DNA from 4 places in the Roseococcus sp. GW821-FHT12F05 genome. Region 1 is predicted to be linked to each of the others. Evidence: riboswitches for the same ligand, from Rfam matches in the RefSeq annotation. Region 1 holds a riboswitch; each other region holds the start of a gene.
What was found. Region 1 has a riboswitch for cobalamin ahead of AC1ROY_RS22570 (DUF1636 family protein). Riboswitches for the same ligand answer to the same signal wherever they lie in the genome.
Positions count from the first base shown of each region.

Region 2: it holds a riboswitch for cobalamin, as region 1 does, so the genes downstream of both, AC1ROY_RS20075 (ABC transporter substrate-binding protein) here and AC1ROY_RS22570 (DUF1636 family protein) in region 1, are expected to answer to the same signal.
Region 3: it holds a riboswitch for cobalamin, as region 1 does, so the genes downstream of both, AC1ROY_RS32545 (DUF1289 domain-containing protein) here and AC1ROY_RS22570 (DUF1636 family protein) in region 1, are expected to answer to the same signal.
Region 4: it holds a riboswitch for cobalamin, as region 1 does, so the genes downstream of both, AC1ROY_RS10755 (nitrile hydratase subunit alpha) here and AC1ROY_RS22570 (DUF1636 family protein) in region 1, are expected to answer to the same signal.

Region 1 is NZ_JBXAQB010000010.1:173,567-180,615, reverse strand. It holds gene cobO (cob(I)yrinic acid a,c-diamide adenosyltransferase) at 1-514, opposite strand, end outside; gene cobU (bifunctional adenosylcobinamide kinase/adenosylcobinamide-phosphate guanylyltransferase) at 511-1,017, opposite strand; gene AC1ROY_RS22575 (hypothetical protein) at 1,096-1,677, opposite strand; cobalamin riboswitch at 1,798-2,013, shown strand; gene AC1ROY_RS22570 (DUF1636 family protein) at 2,123-2,503, shown strand; gene cobW (cobalamin biosynthesis protein CobW) at 2,500-3,531, shown strand; gene cobN (cobaltochelatase subunit CobN) at 3,533-6,709, shown strand; gene AC1ROY_RS22555 (ferredoxin-like domain-containing protein) at 6,706-7,049, shown strand, end outside.
Region 2 is NZ_JBXAQB010000008.1:150,973-158,021, reverse strand. It holds gene AC1ROY_RS20100 (ATP-binding protein) at 1-1,010, shown strand, start outside; gene AC1ROY_RS20095 (response regulator transcription factor) at 1,007-1,705, shown strand; gene AC1ROY_RS20090 (nitrile hydratase subunit alpha) at 1,848-2,480, opposite strand; gene AC1ROY_RS20085 (SH3-like domain-containing protein) at 2,480-2,770, opposite strand; gene AC1ROY_RS20080 (hypothetical protein) at 2,773-3,129, opposite strand; cobalamin riboswitch at 3,476-3,711, shown strand; gene AC1ROY_RS20075 (ABC transporter substrate-binding protein) at 3,747-4,733, shown strand; gene AC1ROY_RS20070 (ABC transporter permease) at 4,733-5,485, shown strand; gene AC1ROY_RS20065 (ABC transporter ATP-binding protein) at 5,464-6,282, shown strand; gene AC1ROY_RS20060 (ABC transporter permease) at 6,279-7,049, shown strand.
Region 3 is NZ_JBXAQB010000023.1:40,211-47,259, reverse strand. It holds gene AC1ROY_RS32560 (ABC transporter permease) at 1-559, opposite strand, end outside; gene AC1ROY_RS32555 (ABC transporter ATP-binding protein) at 556-1,386, opposite strand; gene metE (5-methyltetrahydropteroyltriglutamate--homocysteine S-methyltransferase) at 1,831-4,128, opposite strand; gene AC1ROY_RS32545 (DUF1289 domain-containing protein) at 4,150-4,356, opposite strand; cobalamin riboswitch at 4,484-4,705, opposite strand; gene AC1ROY_RS32540 (dihydroorotase) at 4,797-6,113, shown strand; gene AC1ROY_RS32535 (group III truncated hemoglobin) at 6,110-6,565, shown strand; gene AC1ROY_RS32530 (5-formyltetrahydrofolate cyclo-ligase) at 6,558-7,049, shown strand, end outside.
Region 4 is NZ_JBXAQB010000003.1:488,817-495,865, forward strand. It holds gene nthB (nitrile hydratase subunit beta) at 1-574, opposite strand, end outside; gene AC1ROY_RS10755 (nitrile hydratase subunit alpha) at 579-1,178, opposite strand; cobalamin riboswitch at 1,332-1,572, opposite strand; gene AC1ROY_RS10760 (tRNA1(Val) (adenine(37)-N6)-methyltransferase) at 1,599-2,312, opposite strand; gene AC1ROY_RS10765 (putative signal transducing protein) at 2,305-2,502, opposite strand; gene AC1ROY_RS10770 (polyprenyl synthetase family protein) at 2,732-3,688, shown strand; gene AC1ROY_RS10775 (isopenicillin N synthase family dioxygenase) at 3,782-4,762, shown strand; gene AC1ROY_RS10780 (ABC transporter substrate-binding protein) at 4,852-6,432, shown strand; gene AC1ROY_RS10785 (M20/M25/M40 family metallo-hydrolase) at 6,584-7,049, shown strand, end outside.

The DNA.
Region 1 (7,049 bases):
TGGCGTTCCGCCCCGTGACCACGACGTGCAGCCCCTCGCGCCGCCCGGCCAGCGCTGCGACCACCTCGGCGAGGTCCAGCATCTCGTAGCGCAGCGCGATGTTGAGCTCGTCCAGCACCACGAGGTCCAGCGACGGATCCGCCAGCATGCGTAGCACCTGGTCCCAGGCCCGCGCCGCGGCGGCGAGGTCGCGGGCGCGATCCTGCGTCTCCCAGGTGAAGCCCTCGCCCATGCTGTGCCACTGCACGCGGTCGCCGAAGGCGGAAAACCCGTCCTGCTCGCCCGAATGCCAGGCGCCCTTGATGAACTGCACCACGCCCACGCGCCCGCCCGTGCCGAGCATGCGCAGCGCCAGGCCGAAAGCCGCCGTGGATTTTCCCTTGCCCGGTCCGGTGTTCACGATCAGCAGGCCCTTCGCGACGATGGGCTTGGATGCCACCTCCGCATCCTGCACAACCTTGCGCTTCTGCATCTTCTGGCGATGCCGCTCGGCCTCTTCCTCGGTGATGCTCATTTCAGTCTCAGGGGAATGCCGGCCACGACCAGTTCGACGCGTCCCGCCACCGCGGCGACCTCTTGGTTCAGCCGGCCCTGCGCGTCGCGGAACCGGCGGCCGAGCGGCGTCGCCGGCACGATGCCGGAGCCGACCTCGTTCGAGACCAACACCGTCGGCGCCACGCGCGCCAGGAGGGCCGCCAGCAGCGATCCGGTGGCGGCGTCCAGCTCCGCTTCGGCCAGCATCAGGTTGCTCAGCCACAGCGTCAGGCAATCCACCAGCAGCGGCGCATCGGGCGTCGTCGCGATGGCCTCCGGCAGGTCGCGCGGGGCATCCACGGTCACCCATCCCACGGGCCGCCGCGCCCGGTGCTCGGCGATGCGCGCGGTCATTTCCGCATCGTAGGATTCGGCCGTCGCGATGTAGGTCCAGGGCGGTGCCTCCGCCTGGACAAGCGCCTCCGCGTGCCGGCTCTTGCCGGAGCGCGCGCCGCCGAGGACGAGGGTGAGCGGGCTGGACATGGGCGCGGACCATGGCCGCGTCCGCTCCGGACGGCAATGGGTCGCCCGGCCCCACGCAGGAGGCCGGGCGAAGGCCGCTCAGCGAGCGGGGACGCCTGCCGGCATCTGCTGCGCCGTGTAGCCGGCGGGAACCGAGAGGCGGGCCGGATCGATGGCGCCGTAGGCGACCTGGGTGGCCTCCATGGTCACGGCGGCGCCGTTGGGGCCGGTCGAGACGGAGCGCAGCAGGACCCCGTCGTCGGTCATGCAATTCGTGCCGCGCACCTGGCCGAGGGCCATTTCCCACTCGGTGCAGGCGGTGCCGGCCACCGTCGCTCGCCCCTTGCGGGTGAAGGTCGCGCCGGCCGGCGCTTCCTGGTTCATCGCGGCGACCGTGGCCGGCGGCATGGTCACCACCATGCGCTGGGCGTCCATGACCATGACGGCGGAATTGGCCTGCCGATCAATGAGGATCCAGCCGGTATTGCCGGGCGGGTCGACGCGCTGCTTGCCGGTGCTGACGGAGAAGGCCATCCGCGTCTCCTGCGGGGGCATGCCGGCGAGCCCGGTCATGCGATAGGTGACCGTCACGTCCCGTGTGGGGCGAAGGTTCGCGGGCTGCGCCAGGGCCGGAAGCGCGAGGGCGGAAAGAGTGGCCGCGGCGGCCAGAAGTCGGATCATGCGGTACCTCCTGAGGTTCATTTTTTAATTCCTTGGAATGTAGATGGTTGCCCGCCGCCGGTCGAGCCGCCCTCCCATCCCCGCCGCATCGCCGTTGACAGTGCCGGCCCGCCCGTGTCTCTCATGCCCTCGCTTGATGGTCCCCGCCGGGAGGCGGGGTGAAAAGGGAACATGGAGCGGGCGCCGCGAGGCTCCCGAAGCCGTGGCTGCCCCCGCAACTGTGAGCGGAGAGCCCGTGCCAAACAGCCACTGGACCCGCCCGCGAGGGCGTTCCGGGAAGGCGGCACCGGGCGTCGATCCGCGAGCCAGGAGACCTGCCATCTCGCGACAGACCACCGTGCCGGGCGGGGTGCCTCGGCGCGGCCGCCATCCCGGCGACGGCGCGTGTCCCGCGCCGCGACTGCATCCCCATTCCCGCGCTTCCAGGCGCAGGAGGAGCATGCGCTTGTCCCTCTCCGAACACGTCGCCGGCCCGGTGACGCTCTTCGTCTGCACGACCTGCCGCCATCCCGACGACGCGGTGGACGTCCAGCCTCGCGCCGGCGCCCGCCTGGCCGCGACCCTCACCCCGTCGGAGGGCGTGGACATCCGCGAGGTGGAGTGCCTGGCCAATTGCAGGCGCGGCCCCTCCGTCGCCATGGCGCGGCCGGGCGGCTGGAGCTACGTCTTCGGCGGTCTCGCGCCGACCGACGGCACGGCGGTGCTCGAGGGCGCGCGCCTTCTGTCCCTCTCGGCCGACGGCCTGATGCCCTGGCGCGGTCGCCCCGAGCCCCTGAAGCGCGGCCTGATCGCCCGCATCCCGCCCATTCCCGGAGCCCGCGCATGAGCCTCGCCCGCATTCCCTGCACCATCGTCACGGGCTTTCTCGGCGCTGGTAAGACGACCCTGATCCGCCACATGCTCCAGAACCCCCAGGGAAGGCGGCTCGCGGTGATCGTGAACGAGTTCGGCGATGTCGGCATGGACGCGGAGATCCTGCGCGGCTGCGGCGCCGAGGCCTGCGACGAGGCCGGCATCATCGAGCTCGCGAACGGCTGCATCTGCTGCACCGTGGCCGACGACTTCGTGCCCGCCCTGGACGCGCTGCTGGCGCTGGATCCGCAGCCCGAGCACATCCTGATCGAGACCTCCGGCCTCGCCTTGCCCAAGCCGTTGGTCCAGGCCTTCCACTGGCCCGCGATCCGCGGCCGCGTGACGGTGGATGGCGTGGTGGCGGTGGTGGACGGCGCGGCGCTCTCCGAAGGGCGCGTGGCGGCCGACCCGGCGGCGCTGGCGGCGCAGCGCGCGGCCGATCCCTCGTTGGATCATGAGGATCCGGTCGAGGAGGTCTTCGAGGACCAGCTCGCCTGCGCCGACCTCGTGGTGATGACCAAGGCGGACCTGCTGGACGCGAAGGCGCTCTCCCGCGCGCATGCCGCGATCGCCGAGGCGATGCCGCGTGCCGTGGCCGTGGTGACGACCGCGCAGGGCCGGCTCGAGCCGGATGTGATGCTGGGCCTCGGCCTCGGCACGGAGGCGGATATCGCGAACCGGCCCACGCATCACGACAATGAGCTGGAGCACGACCACGACGATTTCGACACGGTGGTGATGGACCTGCCCGAGGCGGCCGATCCCGCGGCGCTCGCCGCCCGCGTGGCGACGGCCTGCGCGGTGACGGGCGTGCTGCGCGCGAAGGGATTTTCCTCTGTCGCCGGCAAGCCCTTGCGGCTTCTGGTGCAGGCGGTCGGCCAGCGCGTCACGCATCAGTACGACCGTGCCTGGGGGCCTGCCGAGGCACGCCAGGGCAGGCTGGTGGTGATCGGGCTCAAGGGCTTCGACCAGGCCGCCGTTGCCGAGGCGCTCGCGGGGTAGCATGCACATCCTCGCCACGTCAGCCGCCTCGATCGACGGGCTCGCCGAGCCGGTCGACCTGCGCCAGGCGCCGGCCCCGATGGTGGTGCTCTCCTTCACCGACAGCGACCTCGCGGGGCTCGCGGCAGCTTACGAGATGGAGCAAGAGGTGGTGCCGGAGCTCAGGCTCGTGCATCTGCGCGAGCTGCGGCACCCGATGTCGGTGGACTTCTGGCTGGAGCGGACGGGATCGCAGGCCAGGCTGATCGTGCTGCGGCTGCTGGGCGGGCCGGACTGGTGGCGCTACGGCGTCGAGCGGCTGGCCGAGACGGCGCGCGCGCAGGGCATCGCGCTGGCGGTGCTGCCCGGCGAGGACGGCGACGACCCGCGGCTGGCGGAGCTCGGCACGCTGCCCGCCGAGGAGCACGCGGCGCTCCTCGCCTACTTCCGCGAGGGCGGCCTGGCCAATCTGCGCGCGCTGCTGCGGCGGATGGCGGGACATGCGGGCGTCGCGCTCGACGCCGCGCTGCCGCGCCGCCTGCCGCGCGCGGGCGCCTGGAAGCCGGGTATCGGCGAAGTCGAGGTTCGGAGCGGCGGCGACCGGCCGGTGGTGCCGATCCTCTTCTACCGCTCGATGCTGCTGGCCGAGGATGCGGCGCCCGTCGCCGCGCTGGCCGAGGCGCTGGAAGGGCAGGGGATCGCCGCCGTCCCGCTCTTCGTCGCGAGCCTGAAGGAGGCGGAGAGCCTGGCCTTCGTGCGCGAGGCGATGGGCGTGCTGCGGCCTGCCGCCATCGTCACCACCACGGGCTTCGCGTCGGGCGACGCGGCGGCGCTCGGCGCGCCAGGGGTGCCGATCCTCCAGGCGGTGATGGCGACGACCGCGCGCGCGGCCTGGGCGGGCAGCCCGCGCGGGCTGGGCGGCGCGGACCTCGCCATGCATGTGGTGCTGCCGGAGCTCGACGGCCGCGTGCTGGCCGGCGCGCTGAGCTTCAAGGAGGGCGGCATCGGTCCGGTGAACCGTGTGGAGCCCGATCGCGTCGCGCAGGTCGCCGCGCGCGTGGCGGCGCTGATCCGGCTGCAACGGACGCCGCGGGACGAACGGCGTGTCGCCGTGCTCATCCCGGACTACCCCGGCGCGGGCGGCCGTGCGGGCTATGCGGTCGGACTCGACGTGCCGGAAAGCGTGCGCACGCTGCTGCTGGACCTGGCGGAAGCGGGCTACACGGTCGGGCCCGCGCCGCCGACCGCGCGCGAGCTGATGGCCGCGCTGGAGGCGTCGCAGGAGACGGCGCCGATCCACGCCCTGCCGGCCGAGGTGCGGGCCGCCTGGGGCGATGTGGAAACCGCGGTTTTCCGCGCGATGCACTTCGGCAACGTCACCGTCGCCATCGCGCCCGATCGGGGCCGGGCGGAATCCCGTCGCGCGGATTGGCACGATCCCGCGCTGCCGCCGCATCCCGCGCTGCTCGGCTTCGGCGCCTGGCTCCAGCGGAACTTCGACGTCCTGGTCCATATGGGCGCGCATGGCGCGATCGAGTGGCTGCCGGGCAAGGCCGTCGCGCTCACGGCCGCCTGCTTCCCCGAGCGCGTGCTCGGCGCGCTGCCCGTGATCTACCCCTTCCTCGTCTCCAACCCCGGCGAGGCCGCGCAGGCCAAGCGGCGCATCTCGGCGACCATCCTCGGCCACCTCCCACCGCCCCTGGCCGGCGCCGGGCTGCACGGCGCCACGCGCGACCTGGAGCGCTTGCTGGACGAATACGCCATCGCCGACGGCCTCGATCCGCGCCGGCGCGAGCGGCTGGCGAAGCTCATCCTGGAGCAAGCCGGCGGGGTGCCCGGCCTCGCGCCCGACGCCGCGCCGCTGGAGGTGCTGAAGCATCTCGATTCCTGGCTCTGCGACCTGAAGGAGCTGGCGATCAAGGACGGGCTGCACGTCTTCGGCCGCGCCGAGGACGAGGAACGCCGGCCCAGTGCGACGGCCGAGTGTGCGGCCCTGCTGGATGCGCTCGACGGCCGTGCCGTCGCCGCCGGCCCCGGCGGTGCGCCGGCCCGCGGCCGTCGCGACGTGCTGCCCACTGGCCGCAACCTCTACGCTGCCGATCCGCGTGGCTTGCCGACGGCGACCGCCATGGATCTCGGCCGCCTCGCCGCCGAGGAGGTGGTCCGCCTGCATCTTCAGGAGCAGGGCGAGATGCCGCGCGCGATCGTCCTCGACCTCTGGGCCAGCGCGACGCTTCGCAGCGGCGGCGAGGAGATCGCGCAGGGCCTGGCGCTCATGGGCTGCCGCCCCGTCTGGGACGAGGCGACCGGCCGGGTCACCGGTGTCGAGGTGCTGCCGCCGGCGGTGATGGGTCGCCCGCGCGTTGACGTGACCTTCCGGCTCTCCGGCCTGTTCCGCGACCTCTTCCCGGCGCAGATCGCGCTGCTGGACGCCGCGACCCGCGCGGTGGCGGACCGCCGGGAGAGCAGGGACGAAAATCCGCTCGCTGCCGCGCCCGGCCGGCGCATCTTCGGCGCCGCGCCGGGCGCCTACGGCGCGGGCGTCGAGGACGCGCTCGCCTCCGGCGGCTGGGCCACGCGCGAGGAGCTGGGGCGCGCCTATCTCGACGCGACCTCGCATGTCTACGGCGGCCCGGGCGGCGACGGCGCTCCCGCGCCCGGCGCCTTCGAGGAGCGGGTCGCGACGGCGGACGCGCTGCTGCACGGCAGCGACGATCCGGGCCGGGACCTGCTGGAAGGCAGCGCCGATTCCGCGCATCTCGGCGGCTTCGCCAGCGCCGCGCGGCTGCTCGGCGCTGCGCCGCTGCTGATCTCCCTCGACACGACCGATCCCGCGCGGCCGCGGGCACGCCCGCTGGCGGCCCAGCTCGCGCGGCTGGTCCATGGCCGCATCGCGCCGCGCTTCGTCGCGGGCCAGATGCGCCACGGCCCGCGCGGCGCCGCCGAGCTGGCCGAGACCGTGGACCGCCTCGTCGCCTTCGCCGAGACCACCGACGCCGTGCCGGATTCCGCGCTGGACGCGGTGCACGACGCCTATCTCGGCGACGCTTCGGTGCGTGACTTTCTGGCGCGCGAGAATCCCGCCGCGCTGCGTGCCATCGCCCGGCGCTTCGCCGATGCGCGGCGACGCGGGCTGTGGCACCCGCGCGCCAACGATGTGGATTCCGGCCTCGCCGCCTTGCTGGATCAGGCCGCATGACACCGCGCGGCGCCTGCCCGAGCCTGGCCATGCCGATGCAGACCGGCGACGGTCTGCTGCTGCGCGCGCCTGCTGGCGATTGGAGCCCGGCCGTGGCCCTGGTGATCGCCGAGGCTGCGCGGCGCTGCGGCAACGGCGTGGTGGAGGTCACTGCGCGCGGCAACCTGCAGATCCGTGGCCTCCGTCCGGACACGGCAGCGGATTGCGCCGATGCGCTGACCGCCGTCGGCATCGTCGATGCGCCGGCCGTGATGGTGGGGCCGCTCGCCGGCCGGGACCCGGCTGCGCTTGCCGATCCGCGCGGCATCGCGGCGCGGATCGCGGCGGGCTGGCCGGAGGG
Region 2 (7,049 bases), on a different contig from region 1:
CCGACCTGCCCGTCATGCCCGGCGGCCCCGCCGCGCGCCGCGCCTTCTTCCGCCGGGTGGCCGAGTTCGGCGAGCATGTCCGCGAGTACCGCCTGCGCATGCCCGACGGCTCGGGCCTCTGGATCCGCGAGCGCTGCCGCATCGCCGCGTGGATCTCGCCCACGGAGGCCGAGGTGGTCGGCGTCGTGACCGACATCGAGGAGGAGCGGCAGATGCGCGCGCAGACCGAGGCGGGCGCGCGCCTCACCGTGCTCGGCCAGATGGCGGCGAGCATCGCGCACGAGATCAGCCAGCCGCTCTCGGCCATCTCCATCGCGGCCGAGATCAGCCTCGCGCATCTCGGCGCCCCCGGCGATGCGCCGAAGGCGCAGCGCTATGTCGAGAACATCCTCCGCCAGGTGGAGCGGATGCGCGACATCGCCAGCCACCTGCGCACCTTCTCCCGCACCGATGACGGCCCGCTCGACGAGGTCCGGCTCGACGAGGTGGTCCAGGGCGCGCTGGACGTGGTGGGCGCGTCCCTGCGCAAGGACGGGGTGACGGTGGAGGTCGCCGACCTGCACGACCTCCCGCGCGTGCAGGGCCGTCTCGTCCCGCTGGAGCAGGTGCTGGTGAACCTCCTCGTCAACGCGCGCGACGCGATGGCGCATCTGCCGGCCGAGCAGCGCGTGGTCGCCATCTCCGTCGAGCGGCCGGGCGGCGCCGACTGGATCTCGATCTTCGTGCGCGACCACGGGCATGGCCTGCCGGAGGGCATCGTCCAGCACGCCTTCGAGCCCTTCTTCACCACCAAGCCGCCGGGCCTGGGCACCGGCCTCGGCCTCTCGATCGCCTATGGCACGATCCTGGGCTTCGGCGGCGAGATCACCCTCGGCAACCGGCCCGGCGGCGGCGCCGAGGTGGCGATCCGCCTGCGCCTCGCCTATCCGGCCGAGGCCGTCGAGCCGGCGCCGGAGGTCCAGCCGGTGCCCATTGCCCGGAGCCGCGCCGAGATGGGGCATATCGGATGACACCCCAGCCCCCCCGCATCCTCGTCGTGGACGACGACGCCGATTTCGCGCAGCTGCTCGGCGACTATCTCGGCCTGCACGGCTGCCAGGTGCAGGCCGCGCGGGACGAGCCGCAGTTCCGCTCGGCCGTCGCGGCCTTCGCGCCCGACCTCGTGCTGCTCGACCAGCGGCTCGGCCATGTCTCAGGGACCGACGTGCTGCGCGGCCTCCGCGCGGTCTCCGACGTGCCCTGCATCATCGTCACCGGCGCCTCCGAGACGATGGACCGCATCGTCAACCTCGAGATCGGCGCGGATGACGAGATGGAGAAGACCATCACGCCGCGCGAGATGCTGGCCCGCATCCGCTCCGTCCTTCGCCGCCGCCGCCGCGAGGGTGACGGGCCGGCCGAGCCCGCGCGCCCGAGCTGGCACCTGGACACCGAGCGGCGGGTGCTGCGGCAGCCGGGCGGCGCGATCTGCGCGCTCACCAATGCGGAGTTCGAGACGCTGCAGATGCTGCACGCGGCGAAGGGCAACCCCGTCAGCCGGGCGGAGCTGTGCCGGCAGGTCTTCGGCCGGCCCTTCCGGGTGGGGGACCGCGCGGTGGACACGATCGTGAAGAACCTGCGCCGGAAGATCGAGCCGGAGGCGAGCGAGTTCGTCTCGATCCAGGCGGTCAGGACCTTCGGCTACGTGTTCGTCGGATTTCCGTAGGTGGTCTGCGGGGGACTTCGTTCCCCGCAGACCACTACCAAAGGCCGAGAGGCCTTGGGAAACCGGCACATGGGGATTGGTTACAAGGGGCCACTGCCCCTTGGCGGGGAGCGCGAGGGGCAGAGCCCCTCGCAGAACCACCTCAGGCCGACGCGCCGATCAGCATGTGCCGGCTCACCGAGGCCACCAGCTTCTCCACCGGCCAGTCCTCGCTGCCTTCCGGTGGCATCGGCAGCACGAGGTAGCGCATGTCCGCGTTCGAATCATGCACGCGGAGCTCGACCTCCTCCGGCAGCTCCAGCCCGAACTCCGCCAGCACCCTGCGCGGCTCGCGCACCGTGCGGGCGCGGTAGCTGTTGGAGATGTACCACCAGGGCGGCTGGCCCAGCAGCGAGCGCGGGTAGCAGGAGCACAGCGTGCAGACGATGACGTTGTGCAGCGCCGGGGTGTTCGCCACGACGATGAGCTTCGCCTCCCTGATGCGGTAGCCGAGCTCCAGCGCGGCCGCGGAGCCGTCGGCCAGCAGGCGCTCGCGATAGGCCGGGTCGCGCCAGGCCTGCGCCACGATGCGCGCGCCCCAGGTGACGTTGGGCGCCTCCAGCCCGGCGACCACCTTGTCGGTGTCCTCTTGCGACAGGATGCCCTTGTCCAGCAGCAGCCGGTGCAGCGCCTCGGCCATCAGGGCGTAGTAGTCGGCGCCGCCATGGCCCTCGGTGACGGGGCGGCAGGGATCGACGGCGCCGGCGGAGAAGCGGGTGGGGGCGGGTGCGGGCATCAGGCGATCTCCGCGGGGGCGAGCCAGTGGTCGTAGACCTCGATCTCCAGGGAATCGCTGAGGGAGCCGCCGTAGTCGGGCCAGAGCTCCTGCTGGCGGAAGTGCACGCGGTAGAGGTCGATCCTCGGCAGCCCGTCGCGGCCATAGGCGAGGTCTTCCGGGTTCGCATGCGCGCCGCAATAGCGCTCCACCTGGCCGATCTTCTGCCGGACGAAGAAGGGGATGCGGACATGGCCGGGCTTGCCGAGATCGAGCACGCGCACGGCGTCGCCGGGTTGGAAGCGCGGCACGCTCAGCCTCCCGTCACGGTCTTGGCGGCGTGGTCCACCACCTGGCCGCGCGCGGCGGCGAGGGAATCCATGCGCGCCTGCACCTCCTCGACGGTGAAGAACTCCTTCTCGGCGAGGAGGCGGCACAGCGCCTCGGTGCGGCGCTCGTAGAAGCCGAGCGTCTTGTAGAGCTCCACGCCGAAGCTCTCGAAGCTGCGCCGGATCTCGTCGAGCGTGACGCTGTGGCCGCGGGCGTTGAGCGCGCCGCGGATGGATTCGGAGAGCGCCTGCCAGGCCTCGAAGGGCCGTTCGTCCTGGATCACGGGGCCGCCGGGCAGGCCGCCGATATCGTGGTATCCGCGATAGGGTGGTTCGGTCATGTCGGTCCCCTGGGGACGCCGAGCGTGACCCGGGCCCGCCGCAGCGGCAAGGGGTTTGGTGCGGCGCCGCATCGTCCCGGCAGCGGGCTTGCCCGCGCGGGTCTGTTACCGATACCGTCCGTCCGCAGGCTCCGAGCAACGGGGCCGAGGGAAAACGTCATGCGCTCCGCCATGCGCGACTCGCCGCCCGTGCCGGCCCGGCCCGATCCTGCCCCAGGCCGGCGGCGCGGAGCCCTGCCGCATCGGGAGTCGCAAGGGACCGGGGGAACGCCGCTCCCGGATGCGCGCGGGCCGGGCGGACTCGCCATGTTCACGGATCGCGCCTTGCCTCTCCCGGCAAGCCACGATATCGACGGCACCGGATGGTCCCGCGCAAGCGGGTCAAAAGGGAATGCCGTGAGTTCTCCGGGACAAGTCCTCGGGGGGCAAGTCGGCAGCTGCCCCCGCAACTGTCAGCGGCGAGACGCTGGCCCATCCGTCGCGCCGCCTGCGCGACGGGCCACTGCGGCGAGAGCCGTGGGAAGGTGGGGCCTGCATCGACGACCCGCGAGCCAGGAGACCTGCCATCCGAACGACCCATCACGACCAGGCGGGGTGCCCTGGACAAGGAGACTGAGATGACCGATCAAGCCGCCTCACGGCCCGGCTTCGCTTTGTCGCGCCGGGCGCTCGCCGCGGGAGTCGCAGGCGCAGGCCTGGCGAGTCCGGCGCTGGCCCAGGCCCGCCCGCGCATCCGCGTCGGCGTGCCGACCAAGGCCTATTGGCCCACCATCATCGCCACCGCGGCCGAGCAGCAGCGCTTCTTCGAGAAGGAGGGGCTGACGGTCGAGACCACGATCTACCGCGGCGGCGCCGAGTGCTTCGAGGCGCTGGCCGCCGGCGCCACGGACCTGATCCTGGATCCGCCCGCGCTGGTCGCGGCGGGGATCAAGCGCGGCTTCGGCTCCAAGCTCGTGACCGCCGGCGCGCTCGCCTATTACGGCTGGCACCTGATGGTGCGCACGGATTCGCCGATCCGCGAGGTCTCGGAGCTGGCGGGCAAGAAGCTGGGCATCACCTCGCGCGGCTCGGGCTCCGACCTCCTGGCGCAATGGACCGAGACGGACCGGCGCATCACCACCAACCGCGTGCCCGTCGGCGGCGGCGGGCTGGTGCCCAACCTGCGCTCGCGCAACGTCGACGCCGCGGTGATCTACTCGCCGCTCAGCTTCCAGCTGATCCGCGCGAACCAGGCGCGCAGCCTGATCGACTACGGCACCGCCATCCCGCAGCACATCACCGCCGGCTGGATCGTGAGCGACCGCATGATCCGCGACACGCCGCAGGCGGTGCAGGGCGGCGTCAACGCCATCTATGGCGGCCTCGCCTGGCTGCGCGCGAACCGCGGCCCGGCCATCGAGCTGATCTCCACCAACAACGAGATTCCGGCCGAGATCGCGGCCATCGAGTACGAGGAGACCATCCTCAAGCTGTCCCCCGACGGGGTGATCGACCCCGCGCAGGTCGCCTATTCGCTGGAGCTGTCGCGCATGAGCGGCATGACCGAGATGGCGCCCGCCGAGGAGGTCTTCACCACCCGCTTCCGGCCGGTGCCGACGCGCTGATGTCCCGCACGGCGATGCTGGCCGTGCGGCTGCTGCTGCTGGCGCTGGCGCTGGGAATCTGGGAGGCGCTGCCGCGGCTCGGCTGGGTGGACGACGAGATCCTGCCGCCCTTCAGCGCGGTGTTCGTCACGGCGCTGCAGCTGCTGCAGCGGCCCGCCATCCATGGCGACCTCGCGATTACCGGGCTGCAGCTCGGCGCGGCGCTGATCATCTCCGTGCCGACGGGCGTCCTGCTCGGCATCCTGCTGGCGGAGAACAAGCGGCTCGCCCAGGTCTGCGAGCCGCTGCTCTACTTCCTCTTCAGCGTGCCGAAGTCGATCTTCCTGCCGCTGTTCATCCTCACGCTGGGGATCAGCTTCTGGCAGAAGGTGGCCTTCGGCTGCTTCTCCACCATCCTGATCGTGCTGATGAGCGCCACGGCCGCCGTGCGCTCGGTGCGCGAGGAGCATGTGCTGACCGCGCGCTCCTACGGCGCCACGCGGGCGCAGATCACGCGCCATGTCTACCTGCCGAGCATGCTGCCGGTGCTGCTGGAGGCGCTGCGGCTCGCGGTGATCTTCTCCACGACAGCGGTCATCCTCGCGGAGATGTACGCCTCGCGCAGCGGCATCGGGCAGCAGATCGCGGGCTGGGGCGAGGGCTTCATGATGAAGAACCTCTTCGCCGGCGTGCTGATCGTCTCGGTGACCGCCATCCTGATCAACGAAGGTATCCGATGGATCGAGACCCGATGCAGCCACTGGCGCAGCTGAAGGAGCAGCCCGTGACGGCGCGGCCGATGATCGAGGTCATCGGCCTCGGCCACACCTACGAATCCCGCGGCGTCGCCTCGCGCGCGCTGGAGGATATCGCGCTCACCGTCGAGGCCGGGCGCTTCAGCGTGATCGTGGGACCCAGCGGCTGCGGCAAATCCTCGCTGCTCATGATGATGGCGGGGCTGCGCCGGCAGACCGAGGGCACCATCCTCGTCGACGGCAAGCCCATGCTGGATCCCGATCCGGACCGCGTCGGCGTCGTCTTCCAGGACGCGAACCTCTTTCCCTGGCTGAGCGCCATCGACAACGTCGCCTTCCCGCTGATGCTGCGCGGCGTGGGAAAATCCGAGCGGCTGGACCGCGCGGCCGCGATGCTGGAGCTGGTGGGCCTGGGCCACGCCGGCGCACGCTTTCCGAACGAGCTTTCGGGCGGCATGAAGCAGCGCGTCTCCATCGCGCGCGGGCTGGTGCAGGACCCGCCGGTGCTGCTGATGGACGAGCCCTTCGCGGCGCTGGACGAGCAGACCCGCATGACCATGGGCGAGGAACTCCTCCACATCTGGTCCAGGACCTCGAAGACCGTCGTCTTCGTGACGCACAGCCTGAGCGAGGCCGTCTATCTCGCCGACGAGGTGCTGGTCATGTCCGCCCATCCCGGCCGCATCATCGACCGCATCGAGGTGGAGCTGCCGCGTCCCCGCACCTACGAGATGATGGCCAGCGCCACCTTCGGCCAGCTGCGCGAGCGCATCTGGCGGCAGATCCGGAGCCCCCAGGGCGGACATTCGACGTGAGCCCATCCGCCATCCGCTGGCTCATCGGCGCCATCCTGCTGGTGCTGTGGGAGGTGCTGCCGCGCGCGGGCCTCGTGCCGCAGCTCTTCCTGCCGCCGCTGAGCCAGGTCGTCACGGTGGGCATCGCCGACTGGCGCATCTTCGTCGAGGCGCTGGCGGTGACGCTCAGCGAGGCGGCGGTCGCGCTGGTCTTCGCCTGCGGCGGCGGCATCCTGGCGGGCGCGCTGGTGGGCAGCGTCGCGCGGCTGCGCGGGCTGCTGCTGCCGGTCGTCTCCAGCCTTTATGCCGTGCCGCTGGTGGTGCTCTACCCGGTCTTCACCGCCTGGTTCGGCATCGGCGCGCAGTCGAAGATCGCCTTCGCCTCGATCTACGGCTTCTTCCCGACCCTGCTCGGCACGGCCGCCGGCATCCAGACCATCGACGCGCAGCTGCTGGTCACCGCGCGCAGCATGGGCGCCACCCTGATGCAGCGCATGCGCCACGTCGTGCTGCCGGCCGCCATCCCCACCGTCATCGCGAGCCTGCGCCTCGGCGGCGCGCTGGTGATCGTGGGCGTGGTGGTGTCGGAGATGCTGACCTCCTCGGCCGGCATCGGGTATCTCATCACCTCCTACCGCACGGTGCTGGACAGCCCGCGCGTCTATGTCGGCATCCTCCTCGTGCTGCTGCTCGGCGTCCTGCTGGACCTCGTGATGCGCCTGCTGGAACATGCCGCAACCCGGCACCGCCCCTCGGCGATCCCTCGCCGCGCGGCGCCGGCCGTCTGA
Region 3 (7,049 bases), on a different contig from region 1:
CGAAGGGCGTGATGCCGAAGAGCACCGACCAGGCCAGCGTCTCCGCCCCCGCGCCGTAGCGCAGGATCAGCGAGGTCACGCCCAGCGCCACCGCCCAGCCCATGATGATGAGCGCCGCGAAGAAGGCGACCATCAGCGGGCCGAGGGCGAAGATGTTGAAGGAATAGAGGAACCAGGCCAGCAGCATGGCCGGGATCACGCCGATCATCGTCCGCAGCAGGGCCATGGCGGCGAGGCCCGCCACCAGCTCGCCTGGCCTGAGCGGCGAGACGAAGATGTGGCCGAGGTTGCGCGACCAGATCTCCTCCAGGAAGGAGACGGAGAAGCCCATCTGGCTGCGCAGCGCGCCCTCCCAGAGCAGCACGCCGCCCAGCAGCACGCCGGCCGCGACGGAGCCGAGGTTGTTCTGCACGCCGGCGAGATAGGCCGTGATGAACCCCCAGACGACCATCTGCAGCACAGGCCAGTACATGAGCTCGATGAGCCGCGGCGGCGAACGGCGGTAGAGGGCGAGGTGGCGATAGACGAGCCCCCAGATGCGGCGAAGCGATCCGTTCATTGGGCCGCCTCCGCATGCGTGCCCCGCGCGATATCGAGAAAGACCTCTTCCAGGTCGCTGCGGCCGAACCGCTCGACCAGCGCGGCCGGGCTGCCCTGGTCCACCACCTGGCCCTGCTTGAGCATGAGCACATGGTCGCAGAGCCGTTCCACCTCGGCCATGTTGTGGCTGGCGAGCAGGATGGCGCAGCCGGTCTGCTCCCGGTAGCGCTCCAGCCAGGAGCGGACCCAGTCGCCGGTGTCGGGGTCGAGGCTGGCGGTGGGCTCGTCGAGCAGCAGCAGCTCGGGCCGGTTGATGAGCGCCTTGGCCAGTGCCACGCGCGTCTTCTGGCCTGCCGAGAGCTGTCCGGCCGGGCGGTCCAGCAGGTCTTCCAGCTGCAGGTCGTGCGCCAGTTCCATGATGCGCGCCTCGGCGTTCCTCACGTTGTAGAGGTGGCCATAGACGCGCAGGTTCTCGGCCACGGAAAGCCGGTGCGGCAGTGCGATGTAGGGCGAGGAAAAATTCATCCGCGCGAGGGCATTGAACCGGTCCTTCTCCATATCGTGGCCCAGCGCGGTGATGCGGCCGGAGGTCGGCACCAGCAGGCCCAGCAGCATGGCGATGGTCGTGGTCTTGCCCGCGCCGTTGCCGCCCAGCAGCCCGTAGGTCGCGCCCATGGGCATGGTGAAGCTCAGCCCACCCACCGCCGGCGGGCGGCCGGCGACATAGGTCTTCACGAGATTCTCGACGATCAGCGCCTGGGACATGGCGGGGATATGCGGCCAATGCGCCGCGTCGTCACCCCCGCGGCGGCATCGATGCGCCACCTCGGCGGGCAGCCCGGACATCCGAAGCGCCGGAATCATGGGGCGTGGGCGGCCATGGGCACCTCCCGCATGACGCAGGCCGAAAACAGGATCGAGAACCACGGGATGGCCCGGGGGAGCTGCGTGCCGCCGCCAGTTCAACGCGCAAGCCCAAGGTCCATGCCCCGGCGAGGCCTCATGAAAGCAGGGCGATGTCGACAATCACAATCCAAAACATGACCGCCCATACCGCACCGAATAAAAATCTGGCCATCTGCAAAGCCCAAAAGTCACTCATTATTTTCAGTAACGAGCAAAATTGAAATGCGACCCACGCGATTTATAGGGGTCTGATATTTTCGCTTATTTTTATTTGTGTCCTATGTTAGCGCACAGCGCAGAACACGCCGGGCGGGTCGGCCCAGGCGCCCAAGCGGTGATCTCCGAGGTTGCGGGAGGACCGGGATCCTCCCGCATTGCCGCAGCTCAGCCCCGCATGGCGCGCGCGGCCTCCACCATGTTCACCAGCGCCGGGCGCACCTCCTCCCAGCGGCGGGTCTTCAGCCCGCAATCGGGATTCACCCAGATCTGGTCCGCCGGCAGGCGCTGCGCGGCGATGCCGAGCAGCTCCCGCATCTCCGGCGCCCCCGGGACATGCGGCGAATGGATGTCGTAGACCCCCGGCCCGATCTCGTTCGGGTAGCGGAAGTCGAGAAAGGCCTCGAGCAATTCCATCCGGCTGCGCGAGGTCTCGATCGAGATCACGTCCGCATCCATGTCGGCGATGCTGGCCATGATGTCGTTGAACTCCGAGTAGCACATGTGGGTGTGGATCTGCGTGTCCTCCGCCACCCCGCTCGCCGAGATGCGGAAGCAGGCGGCGGCATCGCGCAGGTAGGCGTCCCACTGGTCGCGCCGCAGCGGCAGGCCCTCGCGGAAGGCCGGCTCGTCGATCTGGATGATGGCGATGCCGGCCGTCTCCAGATCCACCACCTCGTCGCGGATGGCATAGGCGAGCTGGCGGCGGATGGTCGGCGCCGGGACGTCGTCGCGGATGAAGGCCCATTGCATCATCGTGACCGGCCCCGTGAGCATGCCCTTCACCGGCCGCTCCGTGAGCGCCTGCGCGCGCCGCGCCCAGTCCACCGTCATGGGCTTCGGCCGCGCGACGTCGCCGTAGATCACCGGCGGCTTCACGCAGCGCGAGCCGTAGCTCTGCACCCAGCCGTTCTTCGTCACCGCGAAGCCGGTGAGGAAATCGGCGAAGTGCTCGACCATGTCGTTGCGCTCGAACTCGCCATGGACGAGGACGTCGATACCAATCTCCTCCTGCCAGCGCACCGCCTCCTCCATGCGGGCCTCGAGGAAGGCGTCGTACTCGGCCTCCGGCAGGGTGCCGCGCTTGCGGGCGACTCGCGCGGCGCGGATGTCCTGCGTCTGCGGAAAGCTGCCGATGGTGGTGGTCGGATAGTCCGGAAGGTTCAGCCGTGCGCGCTGGGCGAGGCGGCGCTCTGCGAAGGGCAGGCGCCGCGCATCCTCCGGCGTTCCCGCCGCGAGGCGCCGGGCCACCGCCTTGTCGTGCAGCCGCGGCGAGGCGCGGCGGGCGGCCTGGCGGACGTCACTGGCGTCCAGCGCCTCGGCGATGGCGCCGCGGCCCTCGACGAGGCCGCGCGCGAGCAGCGCCACCTCCTCCAGCTTCTGCTTCGCGAAGCCCATCCAGCCCTTGAGCTCGGCATCGAGGCCGGTCTCGCCGGCGAGGTCGATCGGGCTGTGCAGCAGCGAGCAGGAGGGCGCCACCTGCAGCAGCTCGAAGCGCCGCGAGGCGGCCGCCGAGCGCAGCTTCAGGAAGGCGCGCGAGAGGTCCGTCGCCCAGACGTTGCGGCCGTCCACGACGCCGAGGGACAGCACCATCCGCGCCGGCGCGTGGCGCAGGGCCACGTCCAGCATCTGCGGCGCACGCACGAGGTCGAGATGGACGCCGGCGACGGGCAGGTTCAGCGCCGTCTCCAGGTTCTCCCTGAGATCGCCGAAATAGGCGGCGAGCAGGATCGAGAGGCCCGGCGCGGCCAAGGCCAGCGCGGCATAGGTCGTGCCGAAGGCGGCGCGGGCCTGCGGCGCGAGGTCGAGCACCAGGCAGGGCTCGTCGATCTGCACCTGGGTCGCGCCGGCGGCGGCGAGGCGCTTCAGCGTCTCGGCATAGACAGGCAGCAGGCCGGGGAGCAGGTCGAGCGGATCGCCCGCGCCCTCGGCCATCTTGCCGAGCAGCAGGAAGGAGACCGGACCGAGCAGCACCGGCCGCGTCATGTGGCCGAGCGCCTTGGCCTCCAGGAAGGCCTCGACGGCGGGGAAGCCGGTGGGGGCGAACTCCTGTCCCTTGCCGAAGACGGGCACGAGGTAGTGGTAGTTCGTGTCGAACCACTTGGTCATCTCAAGCGCGGGCGCGCCGTGGCCGCCGCAGCAGGCGTCCTCGTCGCCGCGCCCGCCGCGGGCCAGGGCGAAGCGGGTCGCAAGCGAGACCGCCTCGCCCGGATGCCAGCCATAGCCATGCGGGATGGCGCCCACGGCGCAGGCCGTGTCCAGCACGTGGTCATAGAGGGAAAAATCGTTGCTCGGCGGCATGGCGATGCCGGCCTCGGCCTGCAGCGCCCAGTGGCGGGCGCGCAGCTCGGCGGCGGTGGCGAGCACGGAATCCTCGCCGGTCCTGCCGGACCAATGGGATTCGAGCGCGGTCTTGAGTTCCCGCCGCAAGCCAATGCGGGGGAAGCCCAGGTTGTAGGCGGTCATGGTCGTCTCCTGAAGGGGCGCTCAGGCCCCGGATCTGTCGGGATGAGTCGCCAGCCGGGCCCGAGCCGCACGCAGGATCGCGTGCCGGGCCGCGGCGGAAGCCGTGGGCCAGGCGACGATCTCGTCGAGACGGCGGCCGCAGCCGAGGCAGACCTCCCCATCCAGCTTGCAGATGCGCAGGCAGGGCGAGGTCGGATCGGACTCGGAGGGCCGGGGAACGGCCGGCATGGCGGTCAGGCTTTCTGGGGACAGGCCCGCATTCGCCCACGACAGGGTGTTCGGTTCAGGACATTCAGGGCGCGGCTTTGGCGCATGGTCGGTCTCTCCCTGTCCGGGGGCACCCCGCCCCGGCGGTTGGGTTTCGCGCGTGCCGGCAGGTCTCCTGGCTCACGGGTCGTCACTCGCCCCTCGGCCTTCCCGGGATCGGGATCCCAGTGACCAGCCCTCTTGCGAGGGCGATGAGAGGCCAGCTCGCCGCTGACAGTTGCGGGGGCAGCCGCCGACTTGGCTCGCATCACGAGCCTCACGGCGTTCCCTTTTCACCGGCTCGCGCCGGACCAACACGTCATCAACATATCCTTATGTCTCACCGAGTCAAGCACGTCTTGCGCGCCCCGCCGGACCCGTCAGATTGCGGCCAATTACCGACCTGCGGAGTTCTCCCCCCGATGCCCCATTTCGATCTCATCCTGCGCGGCGGCCAGGCCGTCCTGCCCTGGGGCATCGAGCCGCTGGACATCGGCGTGCGCAGCGGGCGGATCGCCGCCATGGGCGCGCTGGGCAAGGCCGAGGCCGCCCAGGTGATCGACTGCACGCATCTGCACGTGCTGCCCGGCCTGATCGACGCGCATGTCCATCTGCGCGAGCCGGGCGACCCGAAGGTCGAGACCATCGCCACGGGCACGAAGGCCGCGATCCTCGGCGGCCTGACGACGGTCTTCGACATGCCGAACACCGCGCCCTCCATCACCGATTCGGCGCAGCTGGCCTGGAAGCGCGCCTATGTGGCGGAGCATGCGTATTGCGACATGGGCCTCTATGTCGGCGCTTCGAAGAAGAACATCGCCGAGCTCGCCGAGCTGGAGCTGGAGGACAATGTCTGCGCGGTGAAGGTCTTCGCGGGCTCCTCCACGGGCGACCTGCTGATCGAGGACGACGCGACGCTGGAGGCCGTGATGCGCTCCGGCCGCCGGCGCATCTGCTACCACTCCGAGGACGAGTACCGCCTGCAGGAGCGCAAGCCGCTCTTCACCGAGGGCATGCCCCACCGCAACCACATGGTCTGGCGCGACGTGGAATGCGCGATGCTCGGCACGAAGCGCCTCATGGCCCTCGCCCGCAAGACCGGCCGTCCCGCGCACATCCTGCATGTGTCCACGGCCGAGGAGCTCGAATACCTCGGCGATTTCAAGGACATCTGCTCCGTCGAGGTGCTGATGAACCACCTCACCCAGACCGACGAGGCCTATGACCGCCTCGGCGGCTATGCGGTGATGAACCCGCCCATCCGCGAGCAGCGCCACCTCGAGGCCGCCTGGGCCGCCGTGCGCAACGGCACGGTGGACGTGGTGGGCAGCGACCACGCCCCGCATTCCCGCGAGGCCAAAGAGCGCCCCTGGCCCAACACCGCCGCCGGCCTGACGGGCGTGCAGACCATCGTGCCGGTGATGCTCGACCATGTGAGCGCCGGCCGCCTCAGCCTCTCGCGCCTCGTGGACCTGATGTGCGCCGGCCCCGCGCGGATCTACGGCGCGGTGAACAAGGGCCGCCTCTCCGTCGGCTACGACGCCGACTTCACGCTGGTGGATATGAAGAAGTCCCGCGAGATCACCAACGACTGGATCGCCAGCCCCGCCGGCTGGACGCCCTTCGACGGCTATCGCTGCCAGGGCTGGCCAGTCGGCACCATCATCCGTGGGAACGTCGCGATGCGCGACGACGAGGTGCTGGGCGCCCCGATCGGCAAGCCGGTCACCTTCCGGTGAGCACGGCGCGCGACGCCGCCGAGCGACGCGCGCAAATCACCGCCGGGATCGTCGCGCGCACCGGCATCGATGCCGCGATGATCGAGCGTCTCGTGCGCGGCTTCTACACGCGGGTGCGCAGGGACGCGCTGCTCGGCCCCGTCTTCGCCGCCCGCATCGCCGACTGGGAGCCGCATCTTCAGCGCATGTTCGCCTTCTGGTCGTCCGTCGCGCTGATGTCCGGCGAATATCACGGCAGCCCCATGGAGAAGCACCTGCCGCTTCCGGTCGACGCCGAGCATTTCGACCGCTGGCTCGCCCTCTTCGGCGCGACGGCGCGCGAGCTCTGCCCGCCGGCCGCGGCGGAGCACTTCATCGAGCGCGCCCAGCGCATCGCGCAGAGCCTGGAGATGGGCATCGCCGCCGGCCAGGGCGTGCTGCTCGGCCGGGAGGAGCGGTTCCGCCGTGGCTGAGCCGCCGGAATTCCACGACTACGCCTCCCCGGCCTGCTTCCTGCACGAGGTCGACCCCGACTATCTCGGCCATGCGCCTGAGCCCGACGCCCAGCAGCGCCGCGACGTCGCCCGCTGGCGCAAGGCAGAGCGCGAGCGGCTGATCTCGCTGCGCCTGGCCGTCGAGCCCGAGACCCGCCGCCAGGAGACGGAGCGCATCACCGCCGGGCTGGATTCGGCGATCGGCCAGGTCGCCGGCCGCATCGTCAGCGCCTACTGGCCCTTCCGCGGCGAGCCCGACCTGCGCTCCTGGCTGGAGCGAATCCACGCCCGCGGCGGCCGCTGCGCCCTTCCCGTGGTGGTGGAGAAGGCCCGGCCCCTCGTCTTCCGCGAATGGCGGCCGGGCGCCCCGCTCGCGCGCGACGTCTGGAACATCCCCGTCCCCGCCGAAGGGGCGGAAGTCGTGCCCGACATCGTCATCGCCCCCGTGGTCGGCTTCGATCCC
Region 4 (7,049 bases), on a different contig from region 1:
CGACATGGTTGAACGCCTCGTCGCAGCTGTCCGGCCAGAGCTCGGTCGAACGGAAGCGCACGTCGTAGGTCGGCTCCATCGTGGCCTGCATGTTGTGCGCGGCGGCGTCTGGGAAGGGGTAGGGCGGGGTGATGCCGACCACCACGCCCGTCTTGCCCCTGATGTAGCCGGGCATGCGGTGGTGCCCGGAGACGAACTCGTACTTCACGCGCACCGTCTCGCCGATCGCGAAGCTCTGCGGCGGCGCGGCCATGCGGCCCGGCCCGATCGGCAGCGCCAGCGGGAAGGTGCCTTCGACCAGCGCCTCCAGCTCCTCCTTCGTGGTGATGCCCTTCTCCACGGCGAGCGTGGCCGCCGCCGTCAGCACGCGCTCGTAATAGGGCGCGCTCATGTAGTGGGTCGGTGCCATGCGCTCGATGGCGTGGCGATACTCGTCCATGTTGTAGATGTGGGTCTTCACCGAGATGGCCGAGAGCGCGCGGGCCAGCGGCTCCCAGGTCTCGTCATGCGGAGGCGCGGGGTAGTTGATCTTCCCGAAGCCCTGTTTGCCGCCGAGGTCGTGCATGCTGTCCATGGCGTCAGCCCTTCACCTCGTCGAGGCGCGAGGCGCCGATCATGGAATCCTGCGTCACGATCACGGCCAGCTTCTCGGCGGGCCAGCCGATCGTGGCCGGCGGCTGCACGGGCAGCACCATGTAGCGGGTGTCGGCGGTCGTGTCCCAGACGCGGATTTCCGTCGTTGCCGGCAGGTCGAGCCCCATCTCGCGCAGCGCGGTGCGCGACTGGCGGACAACGCGGGCGCGGTACTCCATGTCCTTGTACCAGTCCGGCGCGGCGCCGATGATCGTATAGGCCGTGCACGAGCACAGCGTGCAGACGATCAGGTTGTGGATATCGGGCGTGTTCTCCAGCACCACGAGGTGGCGGTGGTGCTCCGGGAAGTCGAAGCCCATCTCGCGCGCGGCCGAGGTGCCGTCGGCCAGCATGCGGGCGCGGTAGTCCGGATCGGTCCAGGCGCGGGCGACCATCTGGCCACCGTTGAGGGTGACCCATTGCTCCTCGGCATGCTCGGTGAACTCCTCGACGAAGCCATCGGGGAGGATGCCCTTGCCCTTGAGCACGATCTCGAGGGCGGCGGCGCGCTGCTCGATCGGCGCGGGCTGGTTGGACGCGGCCATGGAAGTTTCTCCTGCTTTATCGATGGTTTGGGGGGAATCCGTGCCCGCCGGATCGCATTGCAATGCGGCCGTCGGCGGCTTCAGCCAGGATAGGCACACCCTGCTCACCTGCCCCGGTGCACCCCGCCCGGATCCCATGGGTTGCGGCGGCCTTCCGGCGCGTCGGCCACGGCAGGTCTCCTGGCTCGCGGGTCACGGAAGCGGGCCCTGCCTTCCCGCGGCTTCCGCCGCAGTGGCCCGCCGCGCCTTGGGCGCGACGGAGGGGCCAGCGTCTCGCCGCTGACAGTTGCGGGGGCAGCTGCCGACTTGCCCGGAGCGGGGGAGCATTCCCCCGGCGGACGCACGGCATTCCCTTTTCACCCGCTCGCGCGGGACCGGTGCAGCGTCATGCTGGCAAGGCGGGCCGCGTGGCGCAAGGGCTCAGAGGGCCGCGCCGTCCCGCAGCACGGCATGGGCGGCGGCGGTGGCGCTGCCGTCGGCCTCGTGCAGTGCGAGGCCGGGGAGCATCTCGTCCGCGCCGCGACCGCCCTTCCGGGCCTGGATGAGGATGCGCTTGGCCGCCGCGCCGGCCCGCGGCCAGAGCGGCAGCAGCCGCACCGAGCCGCAGCCGGCGTCACGGAACCCAGCGGCCGCCTCGGCCAGGCGCGCGGCGGGCAGGACCAGCGACACCGTTCCCTTGTGCCGCAGCGGCCGGGTCAGCGCCGCGATCCAGGCCGAGAGCGGCGCGTCCTCATGCGCCGCCTGTCGGCGCCCGGCGTCCGGCGAGGCGGTGCCCCCGGTCCAGTAGGGCGGGTTGGCCATGGCGTGCTGCATCGGCGCGAGGGCGGGCAGCGCGCAGCAATCCTCGGCGAGGATGGTGGCCTTTGCCCCGTTGAGGGCCACGTTGCGGACGGCGATCGCGGCCAGCTCCGGGTCGCGCTCCACCGCCGTGACCACGATTCCCGGCACCCGCGCCGCCAGGCAGAGGAACGCCGCGCCCGTCCCGCAGCCGATCTCCAGCACCGAATCCCCCGTCCGGGCCGGCACGAAAGCGGCCAGCAGCACCGGGTCGATCGCCGCCCGGAACCCCTGCCGCGGCTGCAGCAGCCGCACCCGGCCGCCGAGCAGCCCGTCCTCGGTCAGGTCCTCAGACACCGGCGTCCCGCAGCAGCCGCCGCGCCCGTGCCGCGTCCGCCGCCGTCACCGCCAGCCGGCGCGGGAAGATCGACAGGCCCAGTCCCGCCAGGTTCTGGTCGAGCTGCACCACCTCGATCCCCGCGCCGCGCAGGAGCGCCGCCAGGAATTGGATTCGAACCGGATCGGCGTCCTCGGCGACCACATCCATCGCGGGAAATCCTTGATTTGCCTCGCCTTGCCGCCATGTCGGCTGCTCGGGTATCCTGCATCGGCCCGGCCGGGGTCAAGGCTGGACGCAACTTCAGGGGTTTGGACGAGTGGCGGGTGCGATTGACGCGAAACGGGATGGCGCCAGGCCGCACAATGCCAACCCGCGCGATGCCAACCCGCGCGATGCCAGCCCGCGCGACCGGGGCGAGGGCGCGCTCGCCCGGCTGATGGACCTCGTGGCCGAGGATCTCGCCGCCTGCAACCGCCTCATCGTCGAGCGCATGCACAGCCAGGTGGCGCTGATCCCGCAACTCGCGGCGCATATCGTGGCGGCCGGCGGCAAGCGGCTGCGGCCGCTGCTGACGCTGGCGGCCTCGAAGCTCTGCGGCTATTCCGGCGCGCGGCACGTGGCGCTCGCCGCCTGCGTGGAGTTCATCCATACCGCCACCCTCCTGCACGACGACGTGGTGGACGAGAGCGAGCTCCGCCGGGGGCAGGCCAGCGCCAATGCGCTCTTCGGCAACAAGCCCTCGGTCCTCGTAGGCGACTTCCTGTTCGCCCGCGCCTTCCAGCTGATGATCGAGGACAGGAGCCTCGAGGTGCTGCGCATCCTGGCCGCCGCCTCGGCCACCCTCGCCGAGGGCGAGGTGCTGCAGCTCATCACCCAGAACGACCTGTCCAGCACCGAGGCGCAGTATCTCGAGGTCATCGAGGGCAAGACCGCCTCGCTCTTCGCCGCCGCCACGCGGATCGGCGCTGTCGTCGCCGACCGCCCGGTGGCCGAGGCCGAGGCCCTGGATGCCTATGGCCACAATCTCGGCATCGCCTTCCAGCTCGTGGACGACGCGCTCGACTACTCGGCCGAGCAGGCGCGGCTCGGGAAGACCGTGGGCGACGACTTCCGGGAGGGGAAGATCACGCTTCCCGTCCTCCTGGCCTTCCATGACGGCGACGATGCGGAAAAGGTCTTCTGGAAACGGACGCTGGAGGACGGCGAGCAGGGAGCCGGCGATCTCGCCGAGGCGCAGCGGCTGCTGGCGCGGTGCCGGGGCATCGAGCGCACCGTCGACCGCGCGGAGACCTACGGGGATGCCGCGATCCGGGCGCTCGACATCTTCCCGCCGAGCGAGGCCAAGCTGGCGCTCATCGACGTGGTCCGGTTCTGCATCGAACGGGCGCGCTGAGCTCGGTTTAGAAAAATTCAACCAGGAGCGAGTTCTTTTGGTTTGACCCGGAGCCCCGCGGCCGCGACCGTTCGGTGACACCGGAGGCTCCTCATGTCCCAAGACATCCCCATCCTCGACCTCGGCCCCTTCCTGGCCGGCGCGCCCGGCGCGCTCGAGGCCACCGCCGCGCAGCTGCGCCAGACCAACGAGACCGTCGGCTTCCTCTACATCGCCAATCACGGCGTGCCGCAGGAGCTGATCGACCGCACCTTTGCCGCCGCGGCCGCCTTCCATGCCCAGCCCATCGAGACCAAGATGGAGCTGAAGGTCGACGCGGCCATGCAGGGCTACCTGCCCATGCGCGGCTCGACCACGCGCAGCTCCACCATCAACGCCAACAACAAGCCCAACGAGAACGAGGCCTTCTTCCTCAAGCGCGAGGACCAGACGGGCGTCGCCAACCGCTGGCCGAGCGTCCCCGGCTTCCGCGAGGCGGCCACGGCCTATTACGACGCGCTGGAAAGCCTCGCCCAGCGCGTGCTCCCGCTCTACGCCCGCGCGCTGGAGCTGCCGGCCGACTACTTCGACGACAAGTGCTCGCGCCCCTTCAGCTCGCTGCGGCTCAGCCACTACCCGCCGGTGAAGGAATACGACGAGAACCAGTTCGGCATCGCGCCGCACACGGACAGCACCTTCATCACGCTGCTCGCGCAGAACAAGGTGCCGGGCCTACAGATCCGCCGCGCCGACGGCGTCTGGATCGACGCGCCGGTGATCGAGGGCACCTTCATCGTCAACACCGGCGACATCCTGCATCGCTGGACCAACGGCCGCTTCCTCTCGACGCCGCACCGCGCCTTCAACATCTCGGACCAGCCGCGCTACGCTATCCCCTATTTCTTCCACCCGAATTCCGAGGCGGTCATCGAGTGCCTGCCGACCTGCAAGGCCGCGGGCGAAGAGCCAAAGTTTCCGACGCAGACCGTCGGCGAATACATGGCCTGGTTCCGCGGCCGGAACTACGATCACATCCGCAAGGCCGCGGCCGAGGCGGAGGCCGCGAAGCTGGCCCAGGCCGCCGCGGCGGAGTAGCCTCCGCTGGACGACGGCGCCCCCGGAGAGGGGCGCCCAACAAGAAACGCGCCGCACATGGTCCCGGAACATTGAAGAAGAGGCCTGCCATGACCTTGCGCCGGACCGCGCTCGCCCTCGTTGCCCTCGCCGCCGGATGGGGCAGCGCAGCCCAAGCGCAGGAGCGCACGCTGCGCGTCTCGCTCAACACCGAGCTGCAGATCCTCGACGGCATCGTCACCACGACCAATGCGACGCGCGTCTTCTCCTACCTCGTCTACGACATGCTCTTCGCCATCGACGACGACGGGAACTACCACCCGCAGATGGTCGAAAGCTTCACCGTCAGCGACGACCGGCTGACCTATACCTTCCGGCTGCGCGAGGGGCTGGAGTTCCATGACGGCCAGCCCGTCACCACCGAGGACGTCGTCGCCTCGATCCGCCGCTGGGCCCAGCGCGAGGCTCTCGGGCAGCAGATCATGCGCGCCGCCGAGAGTTTTCAGGCGATCGACGCCCGGACCTTCGAGCTGAAGCTGCGCGAGCCCTATGCCTACGTCATCGAGGCGCTGGGCAAGCCGGGCAACACGATCCCCGTGATCATGCCCGCTCGTCTCGCCGCCACCACGCCGCACACCACGGCCGTCGCGGACCAGGTGGGCTCCGGCCCCTTCATCTTCGAGCGCTCCACCTGGCGGCCCGGCGAGCGCGCGATCTTCCGCCGCAACCCGCGCTACCGGCCGCGTTCCGAGCCTGCCTCGGGCCTCGCCGGCGGCAAGGTCGCGCATTTCGACCGCATCGACGTGATCAGCGTGCCCGACCAGGCGACGCGCGCCACCGCGCTGCAGGCCGGCGAGCTCGACTTCCTGGAGATCCTGCCTGCCGACTACATCGCGCCGCTGCGCCGCAACCGGAACATCCGCATCGCCAATCCCCGCGGCGCCGGGCAGATCATGAGCATCCTGCAGATCAACCACGAGCAGCCGCCCTTCAACAACCCGGCGATCCGACGCGCGGCGCAGCTCGCGGTCAACCAGGCGGATGTGATGGCCTCGCTCGGCCTGCCCGAGGGGCTCTACATGCAGAGCTGCGAGGCGCTCTACATGTGCGACACGGAGGGCCAGAGCGACGCCGGCACCGGGATCTTCCGCGATGCCGGCCCGGCGCGCGCGCGGCAGCTCCTGCGCGAGGCGGGCTACGCCAACGAGCCCGTTGTCTTCCTGCATTCCGAGAGCTCGGCGCTGCTGAACCCGATGGGCCTCGTCCTGATGGACCAGCTGCGGCAGGCCGGGTTCAACGTGCAGAACGTGACCACGGACTACGCGACGGCGGCGGCGCGGCGGCTCAACCGCTCACCGGTCTCGGCCGGCGGCTGGAACCTGATGAACGTCATCTGGAACGGCGTCGATCTCGTGAATCCCCTGGCCAATCCGGGCGTCGCCTACAACTGCCAGAACATTCCGAGCTGGTTCTGCGACTCCCGCCAGACCGAGCTGCTGCGGCAGGTGGCCACGGCCCGCACGCCGGAGGAACGCCGGCGCCACGCCGAGGAACTGCAGGCGGCCTTCCACGACAACGTGAACGCCATCCTGGCCGGGCAGTTCACGGCGCCGGCGGCCTATCGGGCGGATCTGCAGGGCGTGATCGACTTCCCGATCGCCGTCTTCTGGAACATGTCGCGGCGGCGGTAGCCACCTGTGGGACGGCCCGCCAAGGCGCGGGACACCCGACGCATCCCACCCATGTCATGAGTCGGTAGCCTTTCCGAAAGGGCGGGAGCGGGGTTTCGGCGCGTGAGCGCCGGGGGCAGGCTTCGCGCACACGACCCTCCGGAGGCCCCGCATGTCTGAGCTCGACCAGGTTCTCGCGCATATCGATTCCGACCTCGATGCCGCGCTGGAGCGGCTTTTCGCCACGCTCCGCATCAAGTCCATCTCCACCGATCCCGCCTACAAGGCGGATTGCCAGACCTGCGCCGACTGGCACGTGGCCGATCTTGCCGGCATCGGCTTCGAGGCCAGCGCGCGGCCGACGCCGGGCCATCCCATCGTGGTGGCGCACGACCGCAGCGCCGCCGGCCCCTCGGCGCTGTTCTACGGGCATTACGACGTGCAGCCGGTGGACCCGCTGGAGCTCTGGACGCGCGATCCCTTCGAGCCCGCGATCGAGACGCGCGCGGACGGGACGAAGGTCCTGCGCGGCCGCGGCACCGCCGACGACAAGGGCCAGCTGATGACCTTCGTCGAGGCCTGCCGCGCCTGGAAGGCCGTCACCGGCAAGCTGCCCATCCCCGTCACCATCCTGCTGG